3 regions of the Vibrio sp. M260118 genome follow, and region 2 is predicted to be linked to each of the others. Evidence: predicted binding sites of a transcription regulator. Region 2 holds the regulator's gene; each other region holds the start of a gene.

Region 1 (7,733 bases), on a different contig from region 2:
ACGCCAACAGAGCCGTTAGTAAAAGCAGTACATAGTCAGCTATTCCAAGCTCAAAAACGTATTGCAATTGCGTTATGTGGTAAGGGCAATATTGGTTCAAGTTGGCTGGAGTTGTTCGCTGAACAAAAAAGCGAGCTAGAAAAGCGTCATGGAATGAACTTTGAACTGGTTGCGATTATCGATAGCCAAACCTATTGGTTTGACCCTAAAGGCATAGATGCAAGTATAGCCAACGAGCATTTTGATGAAGAAAGCATTAGCCATGAAGGGAGCGACTGGATTGCAAAGCTTGGCGCTATCCAAGGCTTTGACGATCTTGTAGTGCTAGACGTTACCGCTAGCCAAACCTTAGCAGAACGCTACCTAGATATTGCTGAGCAAGGCATGCACCTTATCTCTGCCAATAAAGTCGCGGGCTCTGCATCAAGTACCTATTACCACCAGGTCCAAGACGCATTTGCCAAAATTAACCGCCACTGGCTGTACAACGCGACAGTTGGTGCTGGGCTGCCAATCAACCATACCGTGAGAGACCTGCGCGAAAGCGGTGATGACATTATTGCCCTGTCAGGAATCTTCTCCGGCACACTTTCTTGGCTATTTCAGCAGTATGATGGCAGCGTACCTTTTGCTGAGTTAGTTGATTTAGCATGGCAACAAGGTCTAACAGAACCTGATCCTCGCAACGACTTAGATGGCTCAGACGTAATGCGTAAACTGGTTATCCTAGCGCGTGAATCCGGTCTTTCACTAGAACCGGAAGCGGTAAAGGTAGAAAGTTTAGTGCCTACAGAGCTCTCAGATCTATCACTAGACGAGTTTCTAGATCAGAGTGCCCTTCTTAGTGAACTGCTCGCGGAACGCCTTGAGAAAGCGCAAAGAGAAGATAAAGTCCTAAGATACGTTGCTCGTCTTGAAAAGAACGGGACCGCAAGAGTCGGTGTAGAAGCATTACCCAAAGAGCATGCTCTCGCCAACCTTTTACCTTGCGACAATATCTTTGCTATCGAAAGCAAATGGTACAAGGACAATCCATTAGTAATTAGAGGCCCAGGGGCAGGCCGAGAGGTAACGGCTGGTGCAATACAATCTGACCTAAACTTACTCTCAAGTTTACTTTAACTAATCAAGGCGCTGATATTTCAGCGCCTTTTTACTGTGTTCAGCGAAAACAGTATGAATTCACCTCAACTAAACTTGAATAGAGCTCATGATTAAGTTGAAAAAAATTCATAATCACACAGTTGACATTAAATCGTATTCAATTCATTCTGTAGACATATAGACGTCTAAACGTCAATTTCAAGTTTTAAGGGTTTTGTCGGCACAGATCGCCACAGGGAGAGTAAGATGGGATACACACACGCGAGTCATATCGACGCACTAAATCAGAACATCGCCGAACTATCTGACAACATTAATGTGTCGTTCGAGTTTTTTCCGCCAAGCAGTGAAAAGATGGAAGAGACTCTATGGAACTCTGTACACCGCCTAAAGACCCTTCAGCCAAAATTTGTTTCCGTTACCTATGGTGCAAACTCTGGCGAACGCGACAGAACTCACTCGATTATCAAAGAGATCAAAGACCAAACTGGTTTAGTGGCAGCGCCGCACCTGACGTGTATTGATGCGTCTCGTGAAGAGCTAATTCAAATTGCAGACGACTACTGGGCAAATGGCATTCAAAGCATCGTAGCGCTACGTGGTGATATTCCACCAAATGGTGGCAAGCCAGATATGTATGCCTCTGACTTAGTGACTCTGCTAAAAGAGCGTCATGACTTTGATATCTCAGTTGCCGCTTTCCCTGAAGTTCACCCTGAAGCAAAAAGCGCTCAAGCTGACCTACTTAACCTAAAGCGTAAAGTAGACGCAGGTGCTAACCGCGCTATTACTCAGTTCTTCTTTGACGTAGAAAGCTACTTACGATTCCGTGACCGTTGTGTTGCAGCGGGCATCGACGTAGAGATCGTTCCGGGTATTCTACCAGTATCAAACTTCAAGCAAGCGTCTCGTTTTGCTGCTCAGAACAACGTAAAGGTCCCAGGCTGGATGGCAAAACAGTTTGAAGGTCTAGATGATGACCCAACGACACGCCAACTGGTCGGTGCTAGCCAATCCATTGATATGGTCCGTACTCTGAGTCGTGAAGGTGTTAAAGATTTTCACTTCTACACGCTAAACCGCGCAGAAATGACTTACGCTCTTTGCCACACTTTGGGTGTTCGTCCTAAAGCGTAAGCAAGATTACACAATAAAACTCCCATACAAAGCAAAAAGGCTGAACCTAAGTTCAGCCTTTTTTAATATGAGTAGCGATTACTCTACTTCATCCATCTTACCTAGTAGGCTGCGGATACGCTCTTGCCATGCATTGTGCTCTTGTTGCATCTGTTGTGCTTTCTGCTCAAGCTCTTCACGATTGCTACGAAGTTCATTCGCTTCTGCTGCTAATTTCTCTTTCTCTTCTTTCAATTCTTCTACTTCCATTTGTAGAAGAGCAATTGTATCTACAGCTGTTTGGATTTTTGCTTCTAGTTGTTCTAAAACTTCAAAAGACATCTTAGCCTACCTATCTATTATTCGGACCAGGTTTTAGACACCTATGTTCCAAAACCATTTGCAACCATTCTACTCAGCCGAGAGCGGATAAACACGCCCTATATTGTAGTTTTTTGCCATTCGATTAAAAAAACGTCGCAAATTGACAATAGCTTTACATCTCTCAAGCCGACAAGCTCAATTGTGTAATTTAACTGGTTAGATTGATCCAGTTCAATGGCTGTTCAAGCAAAAAAGCAAACGTTTCCTTTCTGATATGATAAAATCCGCCCGTTTTAGTTTTTCACTCTTTCCTAATACTTTGGAGTCTTCATGAAACGCGATTTAGCAATGGCATTTTCTCGAGTTACCGAGGGTGCAGCTTTGGCTGGTTACAAATGGCTTGGCCGCGGTGACAAAAACGCAGCGGATGGTGCTGCGGTTGAAGTTATGCGCAGCTTACTTAACAAAACTGATATCAGCGGAGAGATCGTAATTGGTGAAGGCGAGATCGACGATGCGCCTATGCTCTACATTGGCGAAAATGTTGGTATTGGCGGCGATGCTGTAGATATTGCTGTTGACCCAATTGAAGGGACTCGCATGACAGCAATGGGACAGTCTAACGCCCTTGCAGTACTTGCTGCTGGTGAAAAAGGCAGTTTCCTTAAAGCACCTGACATGTACATGGAAAAACTAGTCGTAGGTCCTGGGGCAAAAGGATGCATTGATCTTCATAAGCCACTAAAAGAGAACCTAGAGAACATCGCTCAAGCGCTGAATAAAACGTTAGATACTCTGGTTGTAATCACTCTTGCTAAGCCTCGTCATGACGAAGTGATCGCGGAGATGCAAGCAATGGGCGTGAGAGTATTCGCAGTGCCAGATGGTGACGTTGCGGCTTCCATCCTAACATGTATGCCAGATAGCGAAGTCGACGTAATGTACTGCGTTGGTGGCGCTCCAGAAGGCGTAGTTTCAGCAGCAGTTATTCGCGCGTTAGATGGCGACATGCATGGTCGTCTACTTCCTCGTCATGAAGTTAAAGGTGATAGTGAAGAAAACCGCATCTATGGCGCAGCAGAACTTAAACGCTGTGAAGAAATGGGTGTAAAAGCTAACCTTGTACTTAAGATGGAAGACATGGCTCGTAGCGATAACGTTGTATTCTCAGCGACAGGGATAACTAAAGGCGACTTGCTTGAAGGTATTTCTCGTCAAGGCAACATTGCAACGACAGAAACTCTACTCATCCGTGGCCGCTGTCGTACAATTCGCCGCATTAAGTCGACGCACTACCTAGAGCGCAAAGATCCAGAAGTTAGAGACATTATTTTATAAGCTATTGATAGATAAATTTATTATCCAATCACTACTCAGGCCACCTAAACGGTGGCCTGTTTGCTTCATCAGTCAAAATTGAATTATGGCCTCAATTGCATATACTTTAATCAATAAACCAAGTCATACGCAGTGTTATAATCGCAGTGGAATGACTTAATTTAACCATGCCTAGTCGATGGGCTAAGTAATACACGTCATCTTGGTGCAGGTAGTCTATGATTCGACTCGTATTGATTTGCCTACTGCTTGTTTGCCAACCTGTAACTGCGTCTGCCCTTTTAATTGACGATAATTTCGTCGAACAAAACGTTGATACTCCGTTGCTAACAGCTGTGGGTCAACCCGGTTTACACGCGCGTCAAGTGTTGCAATCAACGCCCTTTGATACTCAACTCTATCAACAATCGACCACACCGAATCCAAACCACTACTGGCACAAAATTCATATTTCCGGACGATTACTATCCCAGCCCAAATCGCTTGTTTTGTTTTCGCAAAATCACATTTTGCAGCACCTCGATGTCTATCTCTTTCAAGATGGAAATCTAGTACGGTCGCAGCAATTAGGTATAAATGACAGGCCAATCAATACGCAAAGCTATTTAGACACAGTATTTCGTTTCAATGTGGAACCAGGCCATAACATCACCTTGTTAATCAGCAAGCAAACAGATGGCCCTTCAATATTGCCGATTAGAATCATGACCGATACGGCTTACACGACGCATGCCGCTCAAGTACGCTTATTTTGGGGAATTATCATTGGTACTTTTCTCGCTCTAGCCATCTATAACTGTGTGGTTTACGCATTAAACCTACGTAACACTCAATACGTCTGGTATCTGTTATTTCAGTTGTTTATTTTCTTGCAGTTTGCAGCTCTGCACGGTTTTGGCTACTTGATCTTGCCCGATGAATTTTGCCGATGGCTAGCCAAACATATGGGAGTATTGCACCTACTCTTACTATGGTCAGCCTTGATGTTTGCCAAGCATTTTCTCGAGTTTAGAAAATATCGCCCACAAGTCTACCCTATACTCGAAAAGGTAAAATGGATTTTTCCAGTCTTGGTCGCGATTTCATTACTCCTCAGTGAACAGCAGCGAATGATAGTTACATCATTGCTTATCCTACCCGTTAGCTATATATGTATCAGCACCGGCTTTGTTGCTCTTAAAAAAGGATATACACCTGCCTTTTCTTACTTGCTCTCGTGGGTATGTACCTTTGCTGGAGCCACCGGAGGTTTACTCACCTATGCCGGTCTGCTATCGGTCAATATGTTTACGCTACACAGCTTTATCATTGGTTCATTAGCAGAGCTCTACCTACTCTCAGTAGGGTTAGCAAAGCGCCTTCATCACCAAGAGATGCTAGACAAACAGCATCGATTAATCGACCACAGTCTGAACATGCCAAACCAATACTTCTACCAACACGCCATCAATGACATGTTTGACAACAGGGGAATAGACAAAAATAGTGTGCGCCTGATTTTGGTTTCTACCGAAGGCGTCGAACATTTAATTGGGCTGCTAGGTAGCGAGGCGGTCTTTTCAGCTAAGCAGTCATTGTTAAGCAATATCTCGAAAGACGTGTATGCCTTACCTTGGCTGATTGATATCGATGTACCTCTGCTCAAGCGCTATTTCGCTATCACTATGCCCCCAGAACAAACTCTCATTTTTGCTGACAAAAGCACTTCGTTACAGTCTCAGTTCGAGACACTGTCTAATGTTTGGCAATACCATTTAGCAAAAACCGAATACTTGAGCGACTTGAACATCAGAATCGCGAGCGCCGAGGTCCGCGATGAAGAGAAAATCAATGAGCTTCATCAGAAAGCCCATATGGCTCTGATTGAAGCCCAAACAAAGGGCGTTAAATGGCTAGAGTATAGTGATGATATGAGCGACAAAACCTCGCACCGGCTCAACCTTATCCATGACCTAAGAATGGCCATCAAAAACGACCAGTTGGATATTCACATTCAGCCTCAAATCAACATTGCTAGCCAAACGGTCGTCGGTGGAGAAGCTTTGATGCGTTGGCACCACCCTATTCATGGCATGGTCTCACCATCCGTGTTCATTCCACTTGCAGAGCAAAGTGGAATGATTCACAACCTAACTCGTATGGCGATCAAAAAGATATTCGCTTGGATGGGTCGTCATCAGATTCCGATAAAAATTGCTATCAACATCTCAGTAATGGATTTTCGCCAGCCCGATTTCATCTCATTCCTTCGTTCTACAAGTGAAAGATATAACGTAAGCCCGAACCAATTTTCGTTAGAGATTACCGAATCACAAGAGCTAGAAAGTTCACAAGAGATAATGGAAAAACTGGCGATGATAAAACACACAGGATTTGGTATCGCACTTGATGATTTTGGTACGGGATACTCATCAATGGCGTATCTCAGTAAGCTACACATCGATGAAGTCAAAATCGACCGTATTTTCATCAAAGATATACACCACAGCTCAACTAACCAAACAATAGTCAAAACACTTATCAATATGGCAGAAGCTCTTGGAGCGACAACCATCATTGAAGGCATAGAAAACCAAGAAGAATTAAACGTTATTGAAAAACTAGGGGGTAAAGTAGGGCAGGGCTTCTACTGGACTAAAGCAATTTCAATTGATAGTTTTGAAGAACAATATATCGAGTAGGGTGAGGCGTTGCCGCCTCATCCCTCTCACAGAACCGTACGTACGGGCCTCGTATACGGCTCATGCACACTTCCATTCAGCATAATTGCTGAACACGTACCCTGTCCTTATATGCTCGAGGTTAACCAGACCAAGATCATTGAACCATTGATTTGGCATCGCATAACTGGCTAAGGGACTCTGTGCGTTTATCCAGCTTGTCATTTGGATGTGTTTGAACGGTGGCTTGTAGCCAAGCTGTTTCAGCCTACGGTGCAACCGTGTCGGTTTCTTCCATACTTTTAACTGGATACTGCGCAGTCTACGCCTTAACCATCCTGCTATTCGCGAGAACTCCCTACCGGTGTTGGCGATCCTGAAGTACTGACTGAACCCTCGTAACACGGGATTTAGCTCCTTAATGACCTGCGTTAGCGGCTTTCCGCCATTGCGTTTGGTCATCTGCTTCAACTTCTGTTTGAACATAGCCAGTTTCTTAGGCTGAATACGGGTGTATTGACTCCCGATTTTGACGCCAAGGAACTTCACCCCTTTTTCGCTGTGTGCAATATGGGATTTGCTTTGATTCACCTTCAGTTTCAGCTCTTTCTCCAGTATCTTTGTCGCCTGAGCAAGCGCATTCTCTGCACCTGCTCGACTACGACAGAAGATCAAGATGTCATCCGCATAGCGCACTATCCGATGACCCCGCTTTCGCATCTCTTGATCGAACGCATCCAGATAGATATTCGCTATCAGTGGGCTTATTACCCCACCTTGCGGACTCCCTAATTCTGTCTGCTGCCAATGCCCGTCAACTATTACTCCACTTTTTAGGAACTGTTCTATCAGCGCTAACACGCTGCCGTCTGTGACTCGTGTTCGGATACTCCTCAGGATAAGTTCGTGGTCGAGCTTATCGAAGCACTTTGACAAGTCCATATCCACGACATGCTGCATTCCATAACGACGGATGAACATGGTGGCTTTATTGATGGCATCGTGACAACTTCGATTTGGGCGGTATCCAAAGCTTGATGGATGGAACTGCTCTTCGAAGATTGGGGTTAAAAGGTCGTTTAGGGTTTGTTGAACAACTCTGTCCCGTACTGTCGGGATACCAAGCAATCTCACTCCACCGCCTTCTTTCGGGATTTCCACCCGTCTGACTGGCTGTGGTCGGTACTGCTT
Region 2 (6,001 bases):
GTTTATTCATTTCAAAACACAAAGTTACGGGATATTTAACAAAAACGATCCATTATATGAGATCTTAATCACAAATAAATGAAAAAGGTGTGAATAGCTCTAAGATTCTAATGGTGACTTGCGATGATTTAGCCAACAAAACCATCGAGCTCGGGCAAGTTAGCTAAGATCTTGTGGTTCTATATCTAAGCTCAAACGCACTTTCTTGGCATTCGGCAACATCTGAATCACTGGTCTTGCACTGGTAAGTAGCTTCTGCATCACAGATCGACTCTGAGTTTGTAACAGTAACTGCCAACGGTATTTACCTGCACGCTTGGCTAATGGCGCAGGGGTTGGTCCAAGCACTTGGCAGTACTGATCAAACAGCGGATGTGCTTCCAGGGTATGTCTCACCTGACGTAAGAAATCTTCAACTAACTGGGAATTATTCGCCTCCGCTTTAAACAGAGTCAAAAACGAGTAAGGAGGTAACTGCGCTAATTTCCGTTCCTCTAAAGCTGTTTCAGCGAAGTGACGATAGCTTTTAGTTAGTAAAGCTTGCAGTAGGCTATGATCCGGGTGATGAGTTTGCAAAACAACCTCACCTTGCTTACTCGCTCGGCCTGCACGGCCTGCGACTTGAATAAATAGCTGCGCCAGACGCTCAGACGCGCGAAAATCACTGCTATACAGTGAGCCATCCACATCCAATAGTGCCACCAGCGTGACATCAGGAAAGTGGTGTCCTTTTGCCAGCATTTGAGTACCAATCAAAATCTGATATTCACCATTGCGGATCGCGCCCAGAGCATTTTCTAAACTGCCTTTACGTCGCGTGCTGTCGCGGTCAATTCGTATCGTCTTAAATTCAGGAAAGAGTTCTGCAAGCTGCTTTTCCAACTGCTCCGTACCAACACCTACTGTAACCAAGTGGGTTGAGCCACAGCCCTGACATTGATGAATAATCGGCTGCTGTGAACCACAGTGGTGGCAACGGATTTCATTGCTATTCTGGTGATAGGTGTAGTAAGCATCACAACGCTTACACTCCGCGATCCAGCCACACTCGTGACACATCAAAGCGGGAGAGTAACCGCGGCGATTCAAAAACAGCATCACCTGATTACCCGCTTTTAAATGACGGCGCATTTCGGCAATCAAAGGCGCTGACAAGCCACTCTCTAAATAGAGCCCTTTGACATCGAGAACTTTGTTTGTGGTTGGAGTTGCACTCCCCGCTCGCGACGACAGTACTAAGTGATGGTACTTTCCAGATAACGCATTGTGCAGTGTCTCTAAAGCAGGTGTCGCTGAGCCTAGTACAATAGGAATGTTTTCCTTATTGGCGCGCATAACCGCAACATCGCGGGCATGGTACCTCAAGCTATCTTGCTGTTTATACGATGAGTCATGCTCTTCATCGACAATAATAATGCCCAAACTGGCAAACGGTGTAAGCAGTGCCGAACGGGTACCAATAACTATTCCCGACGCATTGTCACGGGCACTGAGCCACGCATTTAGCCTCTCGGTATCATTTAGCCCCGAGTGAATCACTTCCACGGGAACGTTAAAGCGCTTCCTAAAGCGATTGATAGTTTGTGGCGTTAAACCGATTTCAGGTACAAGAACCAGTGCCTGCTTACCTTGTTCTAAAACGGGTTTAATGAGATTTAGGTAGACCTCCGTTTTACCGGATCCAGTCACACCTTCAAGCAAGTAACAACCAAAACCTTGATTGCTGTTTACCGTCGCAATAGCAACTGCCTGCTCGGAATTTAGCTTAGGTTTATCAACCGATGCTTCAACGTCCTTACACCAGTTTCTAATGATTGGCTTTTTCTCTACAGACTCAATCCAGCCTTTTTCCACAAGCGCCTTCAATACAGAAGAGGTGATCTCTTCGTCGATAAAACGCTGGTGTGGAACTGCACCAGATTCCAGCATACGCATCACTTGAGCCTGCTTTACCGCACGACCAAAGTTGTGCATCAACTGATCTCGGCCACTTGACGTCAACTGCCACTCAACCAACGTGGCGAAGTCAGCAGGCTTACCTTTACGTAAAGCGCTAGGCAGAGCATTAAAGAGAGTGTCGCCAAGGGGGTGTTGATAGAACTGACTGCACCACTTTAGCAAAGAGAAGAGTGTCTCCCGCCAAACTGGCTGGTTATCTAAGACTTGCTTGATAGGCTTTAACTTATCAATACTGAACTCTGACTCGTTCACCAAAGCCATCACGATACCAACTAAAGTTTGACGGCCAAAAGGTACAGAAACACGCCCACCGACAATTGGAAATAGGTGGCTAGGGATCTGATAATCAAACTGTTTATCTAGCGGTACAGGCAATGCCACGCGCGCAATTGTTGGTCGCATAATTCAGCTATAGAGCTCAGTGAAAGGTAACGTTCGTTAGTCTAAGGGAAAACTAACCTAGGGGAAAGAGACAGAGAATTGCGCCCGCACAACAATTTAGGTTAATAAAGTAGCACTTTAAGCCCTAAACAGGTTGATCCTAAGCCAGCTATTCATTACTATATCGCGCCTTAGTGATATGGCTAGCTTAATAGCAGCGGTATCAAACTAAGTTTTTTATTAACTACGTGTGGTGTCCGGCTGAGATTCGGATAGCGACACGGCCTATATTTAGAGGTTCTCCCATGAAAGCTGGTATCCACCCAGAATACAAAGCAGTAAAAGCGACTTGTTCTTGCGGTAACTCTTTTGAGTTCAACTCAACTCTAGCTAAAGAGTCTATCCACCTAGACGTATGTGACAAATGTCACCCATTCTACACTGGTAAGCAACGTATCGTTGATACTGGCGGCCGTGTTGATCGCTTCAACAAGCGTTTCGGTGCTCTATCAAGCAAGAAGTAATTTCTTCTTATCCGAATCTAAAAAGGACGCTCAAGCGTCCTTTTTTGTCTTCAGCGTATGCCACTACGACCATTTATCAGATAATTTCATTGTTCAAACTCACCTTAACTAGGCATATCTCTTTTCATCTGGTCATATCTCCAGTCATTTACCACATTTTATAGCTTCAGCTCGCACTTTGACCTAGGCAGCTTGACTTAGTTAATCTAGAATGGATTCCCCTTTCCTAATAATAATTAACGAGTACGTATACTTATGTCAGCCGACGATCGTCAAGAATTATCCCCAGAAGAACAGTTTCGCCAGCAAGCGTTGGATTACCATGCTTACCCTACCCCAGGTAAAATTGAAGTCGCTCTTACCACACCAGCAGAAACGGCCAAAGATCTTGCTCTCGCCTATAGCCCTGGTGTAGCCGAACCTGTGCGCGAAATTGCTCAAAATGCTGACAATGTTTACAAGTACACATCAAAGGGCAACATGGTTGCTGTTATTTCCAACGGTACCGCAATTCTAGGTCTGGGCAACTTAGGTCCTCTTGCGTCCAAACCTGTGATGGAAGGCAAGGCTCTGTTATTTAAGCGTTTTGCTGGCCTTGATTCCATCGACATTGAAGTAAAACACCGCACCATTGAAGAATTTGTTGATACAGTCGCCAACATCGCTGATACCTTTGGCGGCATTAACCTAGAAGATATCAAGGCTCCTGACTGTTTTGAGATCGAAAAGCAGCTAATTGAACGCTGTGATGTACCAGTTTTCCACGATGACCAACACGGTACTGCGATTGTTACTGCTGCGGGCATGCTTAACGCAATTGAGCTTCAAGGTAAGAAGCTGCAAGAAGCGACTATCGTCTGTTTAGGTGCTGGTGCAGCTGCAGTAGCCTGTATGGAGCTACTGATTAAGTGTGGCGCGATGCGTGAGAAGATCTACATGCTTGACCGTAAAGGCGTGATTCATACTCGTCGTGATGACTTAAACGAATACAAACAGCTGTTCGCCAATAACACTGATAAACGCACCTTAGAAGACGTTATCGAAGGCGCAGATCTGTTCCTTGGTGTATCGGGGCCGAATCTACTCTCTCCTGAAGCGCTGCAGTTAATGGCTGACAAACCTGTCGTATTTGCATGTTCAAACCCAGATCCAGAAATCAAACCAGAGTTGGCACATGAAGTCCGCAATGATCTAATCATGGGTACTGGCCGCAGTGACTACCCTAACCAAGTGAACAACGTGCTTTGTTTCCCATTCATCTTCCGTGGCGCACTAGACGTTCGCGCTAGCGAGATCAACGATGAGATGAAACTGGCAGCGGTAGATGCGATTCGCCAACTAGCAAAAGAAGAGGTACCTGCAGAGGTACTGTCAGCAGCTGGTGTTGATGCACTATCGTTTGGCCCAGGTTACATCATTCCTAAGCCAATGGACCCTCGCCTACTTCCGCGCGTAGCTAAAGCGGTTGCTCAAGCAGCAGTTGATTCTGGGGTTGCTCGTATTGAAATGCCTGAAAACTACATGGCAGGGTAACGATTCTAGTACCAATAAAAAACCGCTGCACTGTCAGCGGTTTTTTTGAATCGAAACTTCGTCAGCGTGCGAAAATTTTGGCGCGATAATTTTTATTATTCGTCGAAAGATTCGAACTCAATTCCCATCTCTGTCATTAGTTTTTTAACTTCTGCAGGCAGATCGTCTGGGCGGTCTTTACGCAAATCTTCATCAGTTGGTAGTGGTTGGCCTGTGTAAGCATGCAAAAATGCCTCACACAGTAGCTCACTGTTTGTTGCATGGCGTAGGTTGTTAATCTGACGACGTGTACGCTCATCAGTCAAAACCTTCAATACTTTCAATGGAATAGAAACGGTAATCTTCTTTACTTGTTCGCTTTTCTTTCCATGCTCAGCATATGGGCTAATGTATTCGCCATTCCAATCTGCCATTGCGCACCTTTCATTAATAATTATGGTTAAAAATAGAAACCCTAATTTTAGCGGTATTTATAGCCACAAGCAAAGACATATAGACGTCTAGAAGTGTTGACGGCCACAAAAATGACAAGTAAAGTGGAGGGAATGGGATAGGAATAACATATATCTAACAAGATAAAGGTATAGCGCATTCCCACATAGAAGTCACTATAGTTCGAAAGGAAACACTTATGAGCCCCCGCAAACCTGCTACTATCGCGGTACGTACTGGTATCGAATCTGACACTCAGCATCATGCTGTTGTTCCACCGATTTACCTCTCGACGAACTATGGTTTCCCTGCATTTGGCGATGTTCCAAAATACGACTACACCCGCTCGGGTAACCCTAACCGAGGCTTACTGGAAACAGCTCTGTTTGAACTTGAATCAGGTAAAGGTGCAGTAGTTACAAACTGCGGGACATCAGCGCTTAACCTATGGGTTTCCGCTTTCTTAGGCCCTGATGACTTGATCATTGCGCCTCACGATTGCTATGGCGGTACCTATCGTCTATTCAATACTCGCGCTAACAAAGGTGACTTCAACGTTGAGTTCGTCGACCAGTCGGATCAACAAGCTTTAGATGCCGCCATCGCCAAGAAACCAAAACTAATCCTGCTTGAAACGCCATCTAACCCGCTAGTTCGCGTTGTCGATATTGCGAGTGTGTGTGAGAAAGCTAAGCAAGTTGGCGCGCTTGTCGCAGTCGACAACACCTTTTTGACACCGATATTCCAAAAGCCTTTAGAGCTTGGCGCTGACTTTGTTATTCACTCGACGACAAAGTATATCAATGGTCACTCTGACGTCATCGGCGGAGTTGTGATAACCAAAACCGAAGAGCATGCAGAAGAGCTTGCATGGTGGGGGAACTGTATCGGGGCTACGGGAACGCCATTCGATAGCTATATGACACTGCGCGGTATTCGTACCCTCGGGGCGCGCATGAAAGTCCATGAAGAGAGCTCGCGTCAGATTTTGACCTTCATACAAACTCAAGACCTAGTGAGCACCATCTACCACCCTAGTCTTCCAGAGCATCCAGGCCACGACATCGCTAAGAAACAGCAAACAGGTTTTGGCTCAATGCTCAGCTTTGAGTTTGCGGGCAGCTTCGAGCAACTGAAGTTCTTTGTGGGGCAATTAGAGCTGTTCTCTTTAG
Region 3 (18,735 bases), on a different contig from region 2:
TTGGACAGACTGGTGGGTATTCTGGCGTCGCATCGCTGGTGGATTGAGCCAAGAGCAGCAAGAGAACATTTTGGCTGACATCGCCAAGTACCTCCATCCGGGCGCGATGAAGAACCCTCAATCGGCAAAAACTGCGCAAGATATGGGTTATGAGTCTATGGTGCGGCTTGCAGCGTCACTCGAACATCTTGAAGTGGAAGACAAGGTTCTACTCGCTTCTTGGTGTTTAAGCAAAGCCATCAACCATAACCAGTTTGAACAAGCTCATTGGTGGGCTCTAGGCAGGCTTGCCTCTCGTACTCCGCTATACGGCAGCCAACACAGCGTGATTCCTCGTGAACAAGCTGAACAGTGGCTACCTAAGCTACTGGAACAGAATTGGCAAAAAGAACCAATGATCGCCTTTGCTGCTGTGATGATCTGTCGTAAGACAGGCGATCGCTTGTTTGATATCTCTGATAACTATAGAAACCAAGTACTAGCTAAACTCAAACAGAGCAAAGTTCCTGAATCATGGGTAAGCTTGGTTAAAGAGGTAAAAGAGCTGTCTGAAAGCGAGTCTAAACGTGTATTTGGTGATGCTCTGCCAAGTGGTTTAACCTTAGTCACTCAATAAAGTAGTAACACTCCGGTGAAAGCGATATTTATGTCGCAAAGTCTCATTTGTCATCATCACAGACAGATTGCTGTCAACGATGATCGCTTTGACTGGAATTTTCCACTAGTCTGATTGGGATTCAGCCTTACCCAGCAAACACCAGAGACTAAAAACACAGAAAGCTTAAGGATTTAGCTTTCTAAAATAGCAAGAGAAAGACAAATGGATTTATCTTCAAGCTACAGAATGCTGGCTCTATACAACCAGCGCATGAATGCACAACTTTTAGAGGTTTGTGAAGAGCTCAGCATCGAACAACTCAACCAACAGACTCATTCATTTTTCCCAACCGTGATGGCCCACTGGAACCACATCCTATTTGGCGATCTGATCATGCTACAGCGCTTGGTCGCGAATGAGATCTATTACTTAAGCAATAATCAACGCAACAAGTTACCTACTGCGAAACGCATTCACGACACCTTTGTTACCACGCTAGATCAGCTAAAAATCCTGCGCACAACCGTCGATCAAATCTACGTTGATATGACCAAAACCTTCACGGATGAAATGTGTCAACAACAAGTGACTTACATTACAACTGAAGGTAATGAAATGAAGCGTAATGTTGGCGAGTTCTGTCAGCATATCTTTAACCATCAAACTCATCATCGCGGGCAACTTACGGCGATTCTGGCCCAACTGGGCGTGGATTTTGGTTGCACAGACTTGCCTATAATTGTGCCCGAAGGTTCAAAAGCCCTAAGCCAATAGCGCGACTTTGATTCGAAAATAACGGAGTGATGATGTCAGCTTTCTTCGCCGGTTTTTCCCTAGGGCTATCGCTAATTCTCGCCATCGGTTCGCAGAACGCGTTTGTCTTGAAGCAAGGGCTTAAGAACCAACACGTGTTCATAATTTGTGCGGTTTGCGCGCTCTCTGATGCGATACTCATTAGTTTCGGCGTCGCAGGCTTTGGCGCCATCGTTAATCAGTATCCGCATATAGAAACCATTGCTCGATTTGGCGGCGCTATTTTCCTCACAGTGTATGCCTTACTCAGTTTCAAATCCGCGTTTACTGCCCATCATGGGATGGGAGCTAGTCAAGCAAGCGATACCTCGTTACTCAAATCAATATCAATCTGTTTAGCGTTCACCTGGCTTAATCCACATGTCTATCTCGACACCGTGGTGTTGCTTGGATCTATCTCTACCCAATATCAGCCGCAACAGTCGCTATTCGCCTACGGTGCAATCTGTGCTTCTTTTGTTTTTTTCTTTTCGCTCGGATATGGCGCTAGACTATTAGCCCCGCTATTCAGTCAACCTAAAGCATGGAAAGTGCTCGAGTTTTTAGTTGGAACTATCATGTTGCTCATCGCTTTATCACTGGTGTGGTAAATAAAAGTTTGCGGTTCCATAATCATGTAATTTCCGCTAAGCTGTCTCTTCTATCAATTATGGATTGCTCAGTTGTTATTTAGTCGCTCAATTCTTTCTGCATTTACGTTTGCTTGCCTGCTAATACTCTGTAGTACGGCGGTCAGCGTGCATGCTAGTGAGCAACTGTTTGAGTCTATCTCACCTAAGATAATCAGTAGCGAAAACCACTATCAGTTAAATCCTATCAAGTGCTTAAAGATAGAAGAGTATAGCCAAGCTTCTGGACACTCCTGTTGTGGCTCTAGCTGCCTACTTAAGTTAACCAACTCGCAATCAATATCGACACCCTTCGTTTCCTTGCCAACTTTGGCACCTTTAAACATAGATGAGATTGGCAAAGCTATCGCGCGTGCGCGTACTTTGTATCGCCCTCCTATCGCTTAACTCTTATTTGTAACTTGTCCTCTTAACACAGTGGTTGTGTTGAGAGCTTAGCGCTATTTGTTAAATAAGATTTTTATAGGATTCAGCAATGAAAAAGCTATTCACTCTTTTGTCATTCTTACTATTTTCCGTAGCTGCACATGCAGCGCAATTCACTGAAGGTACCCACTACACGGTACTAGACGCCGAGAAGTCAACGACACCTAAAGTCACTGAGTTTTTCTCTTTCTACTGCCCTCACTGCTACCAATTTGAGCCAATCGTAGACAACTTAAAAAACTCGCTTCCAGACAATGCGAAGTTCGAAAAGGTACACGTTGCTTTTATGGGTGGAAGTATGGCGGTGCCAATGGCTAAGTCTTACGCCACCATGGTTTCGCTAGACGCAGAAAAAACCTTGGTTCCGGCAATGTTCAAGCAAATCCATGACTTGCGCCGAGCGCCAAGAGATGAACAAGAGCTACGCCAAATTTTCATTGATAACGGAATCGATGGCGCCAAATTTGATGCGACTTACAACAGTTTTGTCGTCAACTCTATGCAGCGCAGCTTCGACAAGCAGTTCGCTAAAAGTACGCTAACCGGTGTTCCGGGTGTTGTGGTGAACAATAAGTACATTGTTAAAGCCGATAAGATTCGCTCACCAGAAGAGTACAACCAGTTGGTTAACTACCTTCTGACGCTCTAAGTGCGAGTGAGCGACAATAAAAAGCCAGAGCATATTGCTCTGGCTTTCTATTTGGTCACCGTTATTGGCCGCGTATCGCCGCGTTAAGCTCATCCATAAACTGGGGATGACTTTCTAGAAATGTCTTCGAAATGTACACACCAAACTCTTTTTCGACTTGGAGAGTTATCTGGTATCTGGTGTCATTAGGGTAAGCCGCTTTGAAAACTTCTTCTGCGACCAATACCGCACTCACTTGTTGGCTATCTAACATCCCAACGAGCTGTCGAATGTTTTCAGCGGGATGGGCAGGATCATAACCAGATTTCATCAACCAACGATTAGTATTCGCATTCAAAAGGCTAGCAACCTTTTCTCCCGGTTGAGCGACTGACAACAGCTCCGCCCCACTACCCGCTAATCGTACCCAAACCCAGCGATTGGTCATAATTGACTCGGAAAAAACCGCATATTTGTCCCGCTCATCATTACGTGACGCCATAAAGAACCCGTCAGAGCGGCCGTTCTTTAACTCAGCTAACGCCCGTCCATGATTGGAGCCAATACTAATCGAATAGTCGACTCCAAGTACTTCTAATATCGGCTTCATTCTATCTAGTCCAATTCCACTCTGATTGCCATCACTGTCTATGGTGGTATATGGGGGAAAATCCGGACAAAAGAAGTGCATCTCATACTGAGCATGTGCGTAACTCACACTGGCGCATAAACAAATCAATAGAGCGCGATACAAATGTCGTCCTGCCATGAAATCAGCCTATAAAAAGTAAGTTCTTTTAATATAGGCTCATCTCAGGAAGTTCTCCAATTAATCAACAAATTAACCATTTAGTGGCACAACTATCATTAATGACAACCTCATGCATAATCCGGTTCATAGTACTCAGCAACACACCTCAGTAAAGACAAGAGCGCAGCAGCAAGCTAATATGGGTTTGCCATACGAAAAGAAACAAAAACGGAGAGACCATCTTGGCACTAGAAAATTTCAATGATATCTACCAACGCGCCGCTGATCGTAAGGGCGGGACTGATGCTCTCGAATCATTGCTGTCTAAGCCGCTAACTATCGATCAACTCAAGCAGATTCCAAACGATAGGTGGTTGTCAGCGTTTAGCATGAAGGTCTTTCAAAGTGGTATATCGTGGAAGGTGGTTCGTAATAAGTGGCCTAACTTTGAAGAGGTGTTCTTTGGTTTCAAGGTCGAGCCGTTATTGATGCTTTCCGATGAACAGTGGGACAACAAAGCGAGCGATACCCGTATCATTCGCCACCATGCCAAAGTGAAATCTATTCACGCCAACGCACAGATGTTACATGAAGTATCACTCGAACATGGTTCATTCTCAAATATGGTTGCCAACTGGCCAAGCGAGGACATCACTTCGCTGTGGGGCTATCTGAAAAAGCACGGTAATCGCCTTGGAGGGAACACAGGTCCGTATAGCTTGCGCCAAATGGGCGTTGATACCTTTATCCTCTCTGGTGATGTTGAAAGCTACCTACGCGCCTGTAAAATCATCGAAGGTGGTAGAGATACCAAACGCTCTCTACTCGCTGCCAATCAGGCATTTACTCACTGGCAGCAACAGAGCGGTCGCTCACTGACTGAAATCAGCCAAACCATCGCGTTCAGTACAGGCGACAACCGCGTTTAGCCACACAATGTATCAACGCACAGACTGCCACTGCTCTCTGGTAATTTCATAAAGGCAGTGGCGTTCTAGTGCGTGACCTTTGGGCAATTTGGGATGGTCAAAGTCTTGGCCCGTGTTGGTCATACCTATTTTTTCCATTACCCGTTGTGAAGGTGTATTCGACAGAGCAGTAAACGAATACACACGCTCTAAGTTCAGTTGTTCAAACGCAAATTCTAGCGCTTTAGTAGCGGCTTCAGGAGCTAACCCTTTACCCCAATGCTTGGAATCAAGTCGCCAGCCAATCTCAACAAACGGAGCATTGGGTAAGCCACTCTCTTTATCTTGGCCAAGTAGACCAACAAAGCCGATAAACTCTCCTTTCTCTTTAAGCTCTACCGCCCAAAATCCCCAGCCATGTTTTTCAATATAGCTACGACCTCTGCCCGCTTGAGCAGTACTTTCTTCCGGCGTTAATACTGATGGGAAGTACCGCATAACCTGCGGATTGGCGTTAATTTGGCAGTAAGGCTCAATATCTGAATCTTTCCACTGCCTTAGACGAAGTCTCTCGGTTTCTAGCACTGCCCTACCTCCAATGTTGGCGTTGTTAATATCCATATATGCACTATGTTTAGTAGTGATAATAGTAATCTGATCGCACATAGTATGGAAAGGAATCTGTATGTTTCTAACACGACTAATCTATGCGAGCAAAATCTCTGATGGATTTAATCTAGATACCGTCGAGAGCATAGTGCACGCTGCAAAAGAGAGTAACCAACGCATGAACGTGACGGGATTGCTCTGTTTTGATCGTCACTTCTTTCTTCAATGCTTAGAAGGTTCACGAACTCACGTAAACCTCATCTACCAACGAATTTTGAACGACAAACGTCATACCGATATCATCATGTTAGATTACCGCGAGATTAGTGCTCGTGAATTTAGCAACTGGTCGATGGGGTACATTCCTTCAACGAGCCTTACCGCCCCTATAAACCTTAGGTATTCAGGTGGTAGCGAGTTCAACCCGCATGAAATGTCGGGTGAAAGTGCCTATCGCCTTATGTTGGAGCTCAAGGATGCTTTGCCTACGGTTTAGCTTAATGAGGCTACTATGCGTCTATTGTTTTGATGACTTTTTCACACAATCGTTTCAACTCTAGCAGCTCATCTAACTCGAGCTGGATTTTGCATTTCATTTCCGCAGGAACTTGCATGGCCGTTTGCTTTAAGCTGATACCTTCTTGGGTCAGCTTTAGGACTCTCACTCGCTCGTCCACTTCGCTTCGCTCACGCAGCACAAATCCTTTGCCTTCTAGTCGCTTTAGTAGTGGCGTTAAAGTTCCAGAGTCAAGGTGCAACCGTGACCCAATGTCCTTCACGCTGATACCATCATTCTCCCACAGCACCATCATCACTAAATACTGTGAGTAGGTTAGCTCTAACTTATCAAGCAAAGGCCGATAAGTTCGAATAACAGCATTCGCCGCGCTGTAAAGAGGAAAGCAAACTTGATTGTCGAGCATCAAACTCTCTTCACCCATTGCTTGGTTGTCTGTTTGGCAAACTTTCATCTCATCACCTAAAAAATAAATTGCGCACAATATACTTGCAAAGCATCTTAGTTTCGATCTAATATTGCAAGCAATTAAATTGCACACAATCTAAATTGAAGGTAATAACATGACGACTCTATACAAAACTCAAGCAACAGCATTAGCAGGTCGAAACGGTCAAGTTAAAACAGATGATGGTCTACTGGACTTAGAGCTTTCATATCCAAAAGAGATGGGTGGCTCTGGCGCGGCAACTAACCCTGAGCAGCTGTTTGCGGCTGGCTACTCGGCATGTTTCTCTAACGCAATTTTGCACGTGGCTCGCGAAGGAAACGTTGCTCTAAAAGAAGCGCCAGTAACAGCAGAAGTTGGTATTGGTCCTAACGAACAAGGTGGTTTCGCATTAACAGTCAGCTTAGCCGCATCACTCGCACTGCCTCAACAACAAGCGCTTGAGCTGGTTAAAGTGGCTCACCAAGTTTGTCCGTATTCAAATGCGGTACGCGGCAACATCGACGTTCAAGTTACCGTCAATGGTGAAGCGATTTAATCCCTCGCCCACTGCCTTTATAAAACAAAAATGCCGACTCTATTGCCGGCATTTTTGTCTCACTTAAACGTTATGCTTGGTAGCTATTACGAAGCTCTTTCGCCGCCAATACCATGTTGGCGAGTGAAGCTTCAGTCTCTTGCCAATTACGTGTTTTCAATCCGCAATCGGGATTCACCCAAAGTCTCTCAGCAGGAATCTTTTCCGCTGCCTTTTTGAGTAAGCCCTCAATCCACGCTTTGGTTGGAATATTTGGCGAGTGAATATCATACACACCAGGGCCAATTTCATTCGGGTAGTTAAAGTCTTCAAATGCTTTGAGTAGCTCCATGTTTGAGCGTGAAGTCTCAATAGTAATTACATCAGCATCCAATGCAGCGACAGATTCAATAATCTCATTAAACTCTGAGTAGCACATGTGCGTGTGAATTTGTGTTTCAGGTTTGGCACTGGCCGCGGATATCTTAAATGCGTTGACGGCCCAATCTAGATACTCTTGATGATCGCATTTCTTAAGTGGTAAACCTTCACGAATTGCTGGTTCGTCAATTTGGATAATGTTGATCCCTGCCGCCTGAAGGTCTGACACTTCATCACGCAATGCAAGAGCTAGTTGATCGGCAATCTGCTTGCGACTGATGTCTTCGCGTGGGAATGTCCAACATAAGATCGTTACCGGCCCGGTCAACATGCCCTTCATCTGTTTTTCGGTCAACGATTGCGCGTAAGTAGACCACTCAACAGTAATCGGTTTTTCGCGCTCTATATCAGCAACCACTATCGCGGGTTTAACGCAACGGGAACCATAGCTTTGCACCCAACCAAATTTGGTCGTTTGGAAACCAGCTAAGTGCTCGGCAAAATACTCTACCATGTCATTTCGTTCCGCTTCGCCATGTACTAGCACGTCGAGATCTAACGCTTCTTGGCGCTTTACTGCATCGGCAATATGGCCCTTCAGCGCTTGTTGATATTCTGCATCCGATAGCTTACCTGCACGATAAGCGCTGCGCTGAACACGAATTTCACTCGTCTGCGGAAACGAGCCTATAGTCGTGGTCGGGAACAGTGGTAAACCTAAGACCTCGCTCTGATGCGCGGCGCGCTCGGCATAAGGGGCGCTTCGCTCTGCGAGTTGCTTGGTAATGCTATTCAAGCGTTGCTGGACTTGCGGCTTGTTGACTTTGATATCCGTTTTACGTGCTTGAATTGGCGCGCTATACGTATCACAGGCGAGAATCGCTTCTTGGCTTCCGTCTAGAGCCTGACCAAGTAGAGCAACCTCCCTCACCTTCTGTTTCGCAAATGCAAACCAATCACGTACTTCTTCGCTAAGGGTTGTTTCTAGCTCTAAGTTGACTGGACTGTGCAGTAGCGAACAGGAACTGGCAACCCAGAGTCTGTCTCCAAGCTTATCTTTCACTGGTTGTAACAAGGCAAGTTGTGCACTGAGATCGGCTCGCCAAACATTGCGGCCATTGACCACACCAGCAGAAAGCACCCACTCCTCTGGTAGTTTTGATACAACGTGTTCGAGTTGCTGTGGTGACGCGGATAGGTCAACGTGTAGACCGTCTACTTGCAGCTCAACGATTTTATCTAGCGTATCGCTCACTGAGTCAAAGTAAGTGGTTAACAGAACCTTTATATCGCTGCGAATCACTTGATAAGCTAGCTTAAACGAATCCAGCCACGGTTTTTCCAGTTCAAGAGATAAAATAGGCTCATCAATTTGCACCCATTCCACACCCAGCTTTGATAGCTTAGCCAAGATAGCTTGATATGCTGTCAAAACCCGTGGTAGTAGCGACAGACGATCAAATCCTTCTTCAACTTCTTTACCTAAGTAGAGGTAGCTCAAAGGCCCTAGTAGAACAGGTTTTACCTTGTGGCCACCTTTAATCGCTTGATTCACTTCATCAAATAGCTGTGGCCAACTCACCTCAAACGTATCGTCTTTGCTAAATTCTGGAACAATATAATGGTAGTTAGTGTTGAACCATTTGGTCATGTCTGAAGCAGCATTGCCGCTACACTCACAATTTGCCTGAGACTGACCGCGACCAACTTTAAATAGCGTATCTAAATCCGGGAAGCCATCGCGATGACGCTTTGGCACATGGCCTAGCAACAAAGTTGTCGTGAGAACATGGTCGTACCAAGCAAAATCACCGGCGGTAACAAGTGCTAGACCCGCATCGGCTTGGGTTTTCCAGTTATTTTCTCTTAACGTTGAGCCAAGATTTTTAAGCTCAGCCTGATCAATCTCACCACGCCAGTACTTCTCTAGCGCAAATTTCAGCTCACGTTTTTCACCAATGCGAGGGTAACCTAGTATATGCGTATTAGTAAATTTCATGTTCCCTCACATCAACTATCAATGAATTGATCAACAGACGGAAAAGCTTGTTTAGACGTCTAGATGTTTACACCGCTTTAAAAACAGGTTAGGTTAATATTATTCATGCTATTTACGCACTACCTGAGGCAAACTAATGATCGAACTTAAACACCTGAGAACATTACTCACGTTGCGTGACACTGGCTCGCTTACAGCAACGGCGACGACCCTGCACCTCACTCAATCTGCGTTATCACACCAGATTAAAGATCTCGAAGCTCGGATCGGAGGCCAGCTGTTTCTGCGCAAGACACGCCCGGTTAAGTTCACTTCAGAAGGTGAAATCCTATTGAATCTGGCGGATGAAGTTTTACCCAAGATCGCAAGGGCTGAAAATGAAGTCGCCAACTTAAAGGAAGACGTAAACGGCCGACTGCACATGGCGATAGAGTGCCATTCATGTTTTCAGTGGCTAATGCCAGCATTAAAAGAGTACCAAGTCGCTTGGCCAAGCGTAACGCTGGACTTTTCATCCGGCTTTGGATTCGAGCCACTACCAGCACTGATGGCCGGCGAGCTGGACTTGGTGATCACATCAGACATTCAGCCTCGCTCAGAAGTGCATTATGAACCCCTGTTTGATTTTGAAATGCGCTTAGTCACCTCGATCACTCATCCGTTGGCCAATAAAACGAGCATTGAGCCCGAGGACCTAGCCGATCAAACCATGCTCTCATACCCTGTGCAGAAAAATCGCCTTGATGTAGTCAAACACTTTCTGCAACCGGCTGGCATCGAACCAGTAAAGTGGAAACAGGCAGACAATACCTTGATGCTGATCCAGATGGTTTCGGCGGGACTAGGTGTTGCCGCTTTGCCCAACTGGGCGATCAGTGAGTTTTCTCGCCAAGGATTGATCACCAGCATTCCTTTGGGTGAAGGGTTATGGCGACGCCTGTTTGCAGCGACGCGAAATACCGACAAGTCTAAGCGTTACCTGCAAGCGTTCTTTACCACAGCGAGAACGCAATCGAAAAGTCATTTAGATGGGATTAAAACGGTATAGGTCATAGATCAAAGAGAGGTGCCTGCGCACCTCTTATCTCTATCTGTCGTAAGACTTAAATTGGTTAGTTAAGGGATCGTATTGATAGCCAAGCACATCGAGTTTACCCACCACGGATTCAACATCCATTTCATACATAGATGCTAACTCTTCAAACGAGTCACACTCTAAACGCAGCTTTTCATTGACGATACCCAATAAAATTATACTGTCAAAGCTTCCAACATTACTCAGATCCATTACTGCCTCCTTTACGCCTTCGCTCCTTAAAGCGTAGTCATAAAATAGCGGCTGAACAGTGAGCTAAGTCTAAATCTTTTCCTCGTTTACAGAGCGAACAGTGCCTGATTCGATGAAGTTGCAAGCAGCATTAAAGCTAAGGCACAAGCGAGCTGTCCTTTGTTAACCTCTTTAGACCTCAGCAAATGCAAACACCACATCAGTACAGAAGCAATCATGACACCAAAACCGACGAGCAAAGGAGCCGTCACGGCAGTTTGCGCTTCACTATCTAAACCAAAGGTTTTAAGCAGGATCGCTAGGCTTATCAGCATTGCTGACACAACACCAGAAACAGGCAAAATGCGGTGGAAGGCCTGTAAACGCGTTCGAGCTACAGTGAGAAGCAGATGAGCGAGCAACGCGCCTAACAGTGCAACCTGAACCAAAACATTTAAACCCGAAGCCAACGAAGCTTGGGCGACAATCTCAATCGCAACGTATGACAACGCAAGACCGTTGGCTAAATACATCACCCATATTGGCCCTTTCTCGCGCGTTTTCTTGGTTTGTACTTGAGTGTAAAAATAGGCAAGAGAAAACACGATCATCATGGCTTCAATACGCAAAGAAGCCACGGCTAACCATAAGATAGCAAGAGACGGCAATACCTTATGAATACGCCCTCTTTGACCAGGACAGATATCCCCTTTGACTAAAATTAGAGTAAGAATAAGCTGAGCACCCAATAGCATAGGCGCAAACACGGCTAGTAATTGCTGAACCATAGTCTCTTCAAAGATTTATTTTCGATAAGCTGCGGATAATAGCAGATTGAACAGTTTTAGCTATTGGCGAAGTGTTCCAAAATGTCCTGATTAGTGACGACGCCGAGATACTCGCCTGCATCGTTGACCACCAGCCAAGGCAACTTGATACCGGACTTGATGATCTCACCAACTTGCGTCAACTTAGTATTGAAAGAGAGCGAATAGACATTCGTACGCATCACTTGATTGAGCCGTTTACGTATTAAGTTAAGGTCTCTACTGGTTTCTAGCTTGGTCCCCAAAGTAGATGAGAGGTGGAAATTGAGTTCTTCGCGACCTACCACGCCAATGCAGACGTTTTTATCAATAATTGGGATAACGTCCAAACGGTACTGGTCCGAATCTAAAATGGCTCGCGCCTGTTCGAGCGTATCATCTGGCGACAATGTGGGAATATGCAGTTGAGAGATACTCAGAACTCCAACCTGACGTGCGTGCCCTGCACTGGACAAGAAACTATCGAGTTTTTCGTAATAACCCCAAGCGTTTTCAAGCTCACTCAGTGGCAATGGCTTAGAGAAATAGTAACCTTGGATATAATCGACGCCTAAGCTACACACCACCTCTAGCTCATTACGAGTTTCCACACCCTCCGCGACTACTTTCACATTCAAGGTATGGGCGAGCTGAGTGATCATTTTGACTATGTAATACTTGTGCGAGCCCTCTTGCAAATCTTTAACGAACTCGCGGTCTATCTTCAAAATATCAAAGTTACAATCACTCAAATAAGCGAACGAACTGTAGCCCGTACCAAAGTCATCGATGGCCACGGTGACACCTCGACGGCGAATATTACGCACTAAACTCGACTGACGCGACTCGCTATCAAAATAGGCACTTTCCGTTAGCTCAATCGTCACCGCATTTGGATTGGACGCGTATTGATGTACCAATGAATCCGCACTTTGTAGCACCTCATCAACCTCAAGCTTGGTATTGAGCGAGCGATTGATGGTTACACCTAACCCTTTACCAAACCTCGCATTGATAACATCAAGGTCTTCAAGTGCTTTTTTGCCCACACACCAATCGAGGTCAGAAACCAGATCGAGGTCTTCAGCGATCATCACCATCTCTTGAGTGTTAAGCATCTTGCCATTCGGGCCTTTAAAACGGCTGAGGGCTTCGAACTTAACAATATCCCAATTTTTTACATCCACTATTGGCTGATAATACACCTCGACCGCTTGAGACTTAATCAAGCGCTCCGCCCACTCTTCCAGCTCTTTACGTCTTAAAACCTCTTTATGCAGTGCGCCATGATAGAAAGTAATCTGCCCACGCTGGCTGCTTGTTTGCTCCAACATGGCTTGCACCGCATGGGAAACCAACTTCTTCGGCGTATGAGTATCGTGTCCCAACACAGACACACCAACACGGCCACTGATAATAGCGTTGTGTAACGTTTTGCCTGCAGTTTGGTTGAGAGTGGCGAAAAAGCGCCGAATGGTTTGGTGAATCATGCGAATTTGTGAAGGACCAGTCACCTTGTCACACTCTAAACATGCGACGAAATGGTTGCTTCCTAAATAACCAACATATTTAGCAACTTTGTTTTTGTTAAGGTGTTCAGAGAGCATAGATTTCAGTTCAAAGTCATCCACCTGAGCAAAGCTTGGGTGAAATGCCACCACCATGCTGATATTAGGTTCTGCGGTGTCCATCCACTGGTTTGTTATCGCGCGGGTAAACTGCTTCTCTGTTGGCAATTGAGTGAGTAAATCCACTCCGCCTCGCTCAACGTCCGCTATGCGATACAAGTTATTCGACAGGTCGAGGTAAACCCCAACATAAAAAGTGCCTTCAACCAAATTAATCTGCTGCAGGGTCAAATCTTGTGGGTAGGTTTTACCTTGAGCACTCTGAATCAGCACTATGCCTGACCAACTTCCTTGTTCTTCGACTTGATGCCAGATTTTTTGATAGAAGCCCGAGCTGTGTTTATCAGAATTAAGCACAGCCATCTGCTGACCAACCAACTGCTGGTTGTTGTAGTGACTGTGAGTGAGGAAGTAATCATTACAGGCAAGAATGGTGTAATTGCTATCGGCCAGTACCACCCCATGGTGAGGGTTATTGAACAACTGCTCGAACAGAGCGCTCAGCGTTGAAGTTGTGGCATGAAGAAACAGCAACGGGGTCAATACACCCTTTACTTTACTGTTGCTTTCAGCTTTAAACAGCAGTTCAACGTAACAGCACTGGTCATCACTCAGTTGCAAGCAGCAACAAAAACGTTGCTCTGTTCTTAACTTAGTCGCATCAACGAGTTGCGCCAACAACTTTGCCTGATCGTGGTAGCCCATACAGGGCAAAAGCACATTGCCTGATAACGTCGGGAGTTCGGAATTCAAGATCTGACAGCATTGGTCTTCATCTATGGTCAGTTGATGCTTGTCTAAGTCCCATACCCAATCCAACGAGCCTCCACCATGCTCGCCGATGGTAGATGACTGGGATACAGAACCTAGCTCTCGATACATTCGCCACTCTTTAGTTTAGTTAACCCTAATACTAAAGTTAGAACATTATTCTCTAAGTGACAGAATTATTATTAGCCAATCATTGGCTGAGGAGTAAATCTAACTCGCAAACAATAGTCCCAAACATAATGAGGTAGATAGTCATCGTCCAAGCCGTTATAATTCGCGCTCCCTGATTCAGAGAACAAAATATGTACAGCAACATCACTCCTATTCATGAGCATAAAAAGTATTGGGCGGAATGCTTTGGTACTGCACCATTTTTACCGACAAACCGAAAGGAAATGGACGCCTTAGGATGGGATAGTTGCGACATTATTATTGTCACTGGTGACGCGTATGTGGATCACCCGAGTTTTGGTATGGCGATCATTGGCCGCCTACTTGAAGCGCAAGGCTTTCGCGTTGGTATCATCGCTCAGCCTGAGTGGAACAATAAAGAAGCGTTTACCAAACTAGGCAGACCTAACCTGTTCTTTGGCATCACGGCAGGTAACATGGACTCGATGATTAACCGTTATACTGCAGATCGAAAGCTGCGCCATGATGACGCCTACACACCGAATAACGAAGGTGGCAAGCGTCCAGACCGCGCAACCTTAGTCTACTCTCAACGTTGCCGTGAAGCCTACAAAGGTATCCCTATTGTATTGGGCGGCATTGAAGCAAGCTTACGCCGCCTTGCACACTACGACTACTGGTCAGATAAAGTGCGTCGCTCAGTGCTCTTTGATGCCAAAGCCGACATCTTACTGTTTGGTAACGCAGAGCGTGCTCTGGTAGAAGTCGCTCACCGCTTAGCCGATGGGGAAGACATATCTACACTGACTAACATTCGTGGTACCGCTGTTAACCTACCTGCCGCACCAGAAGGTTTTAACCTTATTGATTCTTCTCGCATTGAAAAACCACGTAAAGAGGCATTCATTCCGCCAAACCCTTACGTCGTTGAAGAGCAGTGTGAGACCAAAGCCAAGACCGAAGAACCGGAAGCGAAGCCGATTACTATTCGCCCTTCGCGCCATGACGCGGCTACAACCGCAGTGCGTATTCCGCCATTCGAGAAGCTAAATAACGACCGCATTCTCTACGCGCACGCGAGTCGAATTATGCACTTGGAAACCAACCCATATTCTGGCCGTGCCTTGATTCAGCGCCACGGCGACCGAGAACTGTGGGTTAACCAAGCGCCAATCCCTCTTTCTACAGAAGAGATGGACTATGTGTTTGGTCTACCGTACGCGCGCGTGCCACACCCAATGTATGGTAAGGCGAAAATTCCAGCTTACGACATGATTAAAACCTCAGTAAACATCATGCGTGGATGTTTTGGTGGTTGTTCGTTCTGTTCGATTACTGAGCATGAAGGACGCATTATTCAGAACCGTTCAAAAGAGTCGATTCTGACCGAGCTAGAAGAGATCCGCGATAAAGTTCCGGGCTTCACAGGTACAATCTCCGACCTTGGTGGTCCAACGGCTAACATGTATCGTCTCGGCTGTAGCGATCCGAAAGCTGAGGCAAACTGTCGACGCCCGTCTTGTGTCTTCCCAGGGATCTGTAACAAGCTCAATACCGACCACAAGCACACCATCGACCTCTACCGTGAAGCTCGTAAGGTTAAAGGTGTTAAGAAGGTAATGATCGCTTCTGGTGTTCGATATGACCTTGCTATTGAGTCCCCTGAATACGTTAAAGAGTTGGTCACACACCACGTAGGTGGCTACCTAAAAATCGCTCCTGAACATACAGAAAAAGGTCCTCTCGATCTTATGATGAAACCGGGAATGGGTACCTATGACCGCTTCAAAGAGATGTTCGAGAAGTACAGCGCTGAAGCAGGTAAAAAGCAGTATCTCATTCCGTACTTTATCTCTGCCCACCCGGGTACAGAAGACGAAGACATGCTGAACTTGGCGCTTTGGTTGAAGAAAAACAATTTTGAGTGTGACCAAGTACAAAACTTCTACCCTTCGCCAATGTGTAATGCAACCTCTATGTATTACTCAGAGACTAATCCGCTTAAACGAGTAAAATACAAAAAGCGTGAAGAAGTCCCTGTGGCTAAAGGTGAACGTCAACGTAGACTGCACAAAGCCCTACTTCGTTATCACGATCCAGCTAACTGGCCACTGATCCGTGAAGCGTTAATCAACATGGGTAAAAAGCACTTGATTGGTGACAAGCCAAGCTGCCTTGTACCTGCAGAAGATGTCGATGCAAAAACTCCGGCACAGCGCCGTAAATCAGGACGCCACGGCTCACAACGTTTCGCGACTAAGCACACTAAGAGCCAACCTGGCTTTGAAAAGATGCACGGGGACAATAAAGGCAAAGGTAAAAACGGAAGTGGTAATAAGGGTGGCCAAGCCGCTCGTGGCGGAAAACCGGCAGGCAAAGCTTCTGGCAACCGCAATGGTAAACCATCTTCCAACCACTCTGGAAAGCCGGCGACAGGACGTAAACCTAAACGTCGCTAGACACATATAAAAAGGCCCAGCAGTTGCGCTGGGCCTAGTTTTAAAACGTATCTGTTATGCGTTCTGAGCTTCAAACTCTTGCATGAAGTCAACTAACGCTTGAACACCTTCAAGAGTAACCGCGTTATAGATAGAGGCGCGCATACCACCGACAGCGCGATGACCTTTCAATGCGACTAAACCACGCTTCTCAGCTTGCTCTAAGAACAAGCCATCTAACTCCGGTTTAACCAACTGGAACGGCACGTTCATGCGTGAGCGGTTGTCTAGATGGACGTTATTGACGTAGAAGTCTGAACCATCGATCTGGTTATACAGCAGCTGCGCCTTCTCTTGGTTGATCTTTTCCATTTCAGACACGCCGCCTTGCTCTTTAAGCCATTTAAAGACCAGGCCAGACAGGTACCAAGCAAAGGTTGGCGGTGTATTGAACATCGAATCTTTCTCTGCCAATACCTTGTAATTAATAAAGCTAGGCACAAGTTCGCTTGCCAACTCTAACAAGTCATCTCGCACGATCGCGATGCACAGGCCAGCCGGACCGATATTTTTCTGAGCACCTGCGTAGATAACGCCATATTTAGAAACGTCAATTTGGCGTGACAATATGTTAGATGACATATCAGCAACGATAGGTTTGTCGGTGACAGGCAGGTCGCTGATCTCAATACCATCGATAGTCTCGTTAGGGCAGAAGTGAACATAAGCTGCGTCTGCGTCTATCTTCCATTCACTCGCAGGCTTAACCGCTAGCTTGCCGTCTAGTTCAGTTTTAGCGCCAAACACATCCACTTCACAATACTTAGCGGCTTCTTTTACCGCGCTCTCAGCCCAGTAACCTGCGTCAACATAGGTCGCCTTTTTCGATGAGCCAAGAAGATTCAAAGGTACGGCAGCAAACTGAGCTCGCGCTCCACCTTGGCAAAACAGCACTTTGTAGTTGTCTGGGATATCAAGCAGCTCACGCAGCTCTTGCTCAGCCTCTTCGGCAACTTTAATGAACTCTTTACTACGGTGGCTAATTTCCATAACGGAAGTGCCTAAACCATTCCAATCAATGAATTCTTGTTGTGCCTTTTCCATGACAGCTTTAGGTAGCCCCGCAGGACCTGCACTAAAGTTATAAACCTTGCTCATCTACTCTTTCCTTGCGCATTCTTGATTTAGATATTGTTCGATTAATACCATGTTTTATCGATGATAAAAAGCAAGAAAAGAGGTCTTAAGACCTCTTTTCGCGTTAACGTAGGTAAATTATGCAATTTATTCAATTAAGGCTGCATTAAAGCGGGCCAAAGTAGCGCCATTAGAGGGATCTGCTGTCCGTTCTCAAACACTAAATTTCCTTCCTTTAGTTCAGCCTGAATATGATAGCCTTGCTCAGAGTGAGTTAGCCACTCCATCTGCATTGCATCATCTACGCCTTGCTTAATAAAAGGATATTGAACCACTAGGCCATCAGAGAAGGTGGTATCGAGATTACCCGTCAATGCAGGGAGTATTCGTGCAGGGTTCTGCGTCACATTATCCGTTCCTTGCGGTACTGTGATTTTCCACTTAGATTCAAACTCACTGTCATTGCCCAGTTTTACCGCCAACTTGTTCATTGCAAAGTAGAAGCCTTTAGAAAACAGACTTTCTACATATGGGATCGCAGCTTCGATATCTGCTTGAGTTGGCATTGGGTTGTTTTGATAAAGATTCATCAAATGCTCAAATGCTACGCTGTCTAAGTCACCAAATGAAAGGTCAATCGAGACACTTTCTACATCGCCCTCATCCATGACTAAGTTATTTAAATCAACAACATGCTGGCTACTCACTGTTTTGGCTGCTTCATCGTAGGAGCTAGCAAAGGTATATTTGCTCTGCTGTAGAGCAAACAGCGGCGATTGGTCGATATCAAATACTGACGCTTCGGCTAGATTGAATGTCTGCTTACCAATCCAAAAACTGTTCATTTTCCTACCATCACCCTGCCCTGTTAAGCCAGACAACAGCATCTTTTCACCAGAGTTAAAGTCAACCTCTATCGATGGAATATCCAAATCATAGGTAATATCACCAAGGACACTAATGTGACCTTTAATCTCAGATGGAGAAACCGAGACAATTGCTCCGCCCTCGCCTTCAGTAACCTGATTCCAGCTTGCTAGGCTCAGCACATAGTCCGTATTGCCGTTGAGTTGAGTAACGGTATCTAGACGCAAAGGCAGATCAGGTGCATCATCCAATACCGACTCCGCACTAAGGCTAATCAGGCCATGGGTAATATGGCTGTTCACTGTCAGTTCCGAAGGCATGCCATCTTGCGCTAATTGCTCGGCAAGTACCGGGTCATGGACGATATAACGAGTTTTAACCGTAGAAGATAAGTAACCACGGTCGTATTCAAGTATCTCTGCTTTGACAGAATCATTTGAAAGGTGAGCAACTCCATCTTGAATC

The links. Region 2 encodes MetJ, which represses methionine synthesis genes. Its sites were predicted from a motif close to TTAGACNTNTANANGTCTAA; they were not measured.
Region 1: metF (methylenetetrahydrofolate reductase) is a predicted target of MetJ. The motif match lies at 1,274-1,293, and genes of this name have one in related genera.
Region 3: metE (5-methyltetrahydropteroyltriglutamate--homocysteine S-methyltransferase) is a predicted target of MetJ. The motif match lies at 9,276-9,295, and genes of this name have one in related genera.

What each region holds. Positions count from the first base shown of each region.
Region 1 covers NZ_JATABG010000174.1:914-8,646, reverse strand. Annotated here, with positions in the region: partial or broken gene metL (bifunctional aspartate kinase/homoserine dehydrogenase II) at 1-1,122, shown strand, start outside; gene metF (methylenetetrahydrofolate reductase) at 1,351-2,241, shown strand; gene zapB (cell division protein ZapB) at 2,320-2,562, opposite strand; gene glpX (class II fructose-bisphosphatase) at 2,875-3,882, shown strand; gene QTO00_RS11520 (EAL domain-containing protein) at 4,101-6,563, shown strand; gene ltrA (group II intron reverse transcriptase/maturase) at 6,624-7,733, opposite strand, start outside.
Region 2 covers NZ_JATABG010000180.1:280-6,280, forward strand. Annotated here, with positions in the region: gene priA (primosomal protein N') at 160-2,361, opposite strand; gene rpmE (50S ribosomal protein L31) at 2,646-2,864, shown strand; gene QTO00_RS11760 (malic enzyme-like NAD(P)-binding protein) at 3,120-4,397, shown strand; gene metJ (met regulon transcriptional regulator MetJ) at 4,493-4,810, opposite strand; gene QTO00_RS11770 (O-succinylhomoserine (thiol)-lyase) at 5,029-6,001, shown strand, end outside.
Region 3 covers NZ_JATABG010000052.1:3,399-22,133, forward strand. Annotated here, with positions in the region: gene QTO00_RS05380 (Hsp70 family protein) at 1-616, shown strand, start outside; gene QTO00_RS05385 (DinB family protein) at 821-1,372, shown strand; gene QTO00_RS05390 (LysE/ArgO family amino acid transporter) at 1,405-2,001, shown strand; gene QTO00_RS05395 (thiol:disulfide interchange protein DsbA/DsbL) at 2,516-3,115, shown strand; gene QTO00_RS05400 (transporter substrate-binding domain-containing protein) at 3,177-3,863, opposite strand; gene QTO00_RS05405 (DNA-3-methyladenine glycosylase I) at 4,088-4,774, shown strand; gene QTO00_RS05410 (GNAT family N-acetyltransferase) at 4,787-5,374, opposite strand; gene QTO00_RS05415 (BLUF domain-containing protein) at 5,439-5,858, shown strand; gene QTO00_RS05420 (MarR family winged helix-turn-helix transcriptional regulator) at 5,872-6,333, opposite strand; gene QTO00_RS05425 (organic hydroperoxide resistance protein) at 6,443-6,865, shown strand; gene metE (5-methyltetrahydropteroyltriglutamate--homocysteine S-methyltransferase) at 6,936-9,224, opposite strand; gene metR (HTH-type transcriptional regulator MetR) at 9,361-10,272, shown strand; gene QTO00_RS05440 (DUF4250 domain-containing protein) at 10,312-10,512, opposite strand; gene QTO00_RS05445 (hypothetical protein) at 10,599-11,279, opposite strand; gene QTO00_RS05450 (EAL domain-containing protein) at 11,336-13,807, opposite strand; gene QTO00_RS05455 (YgiQ family radical SAM protein) at 13,999-16,287, shown strand; gene serC (3-phosphoserine/phosphohydroxythreonine transaminase) at 16,342-17,424, opposite strand; gene QTO00_RS05465 (DUF945 family protein) at 17,559-18,735, opposite strand, start outside.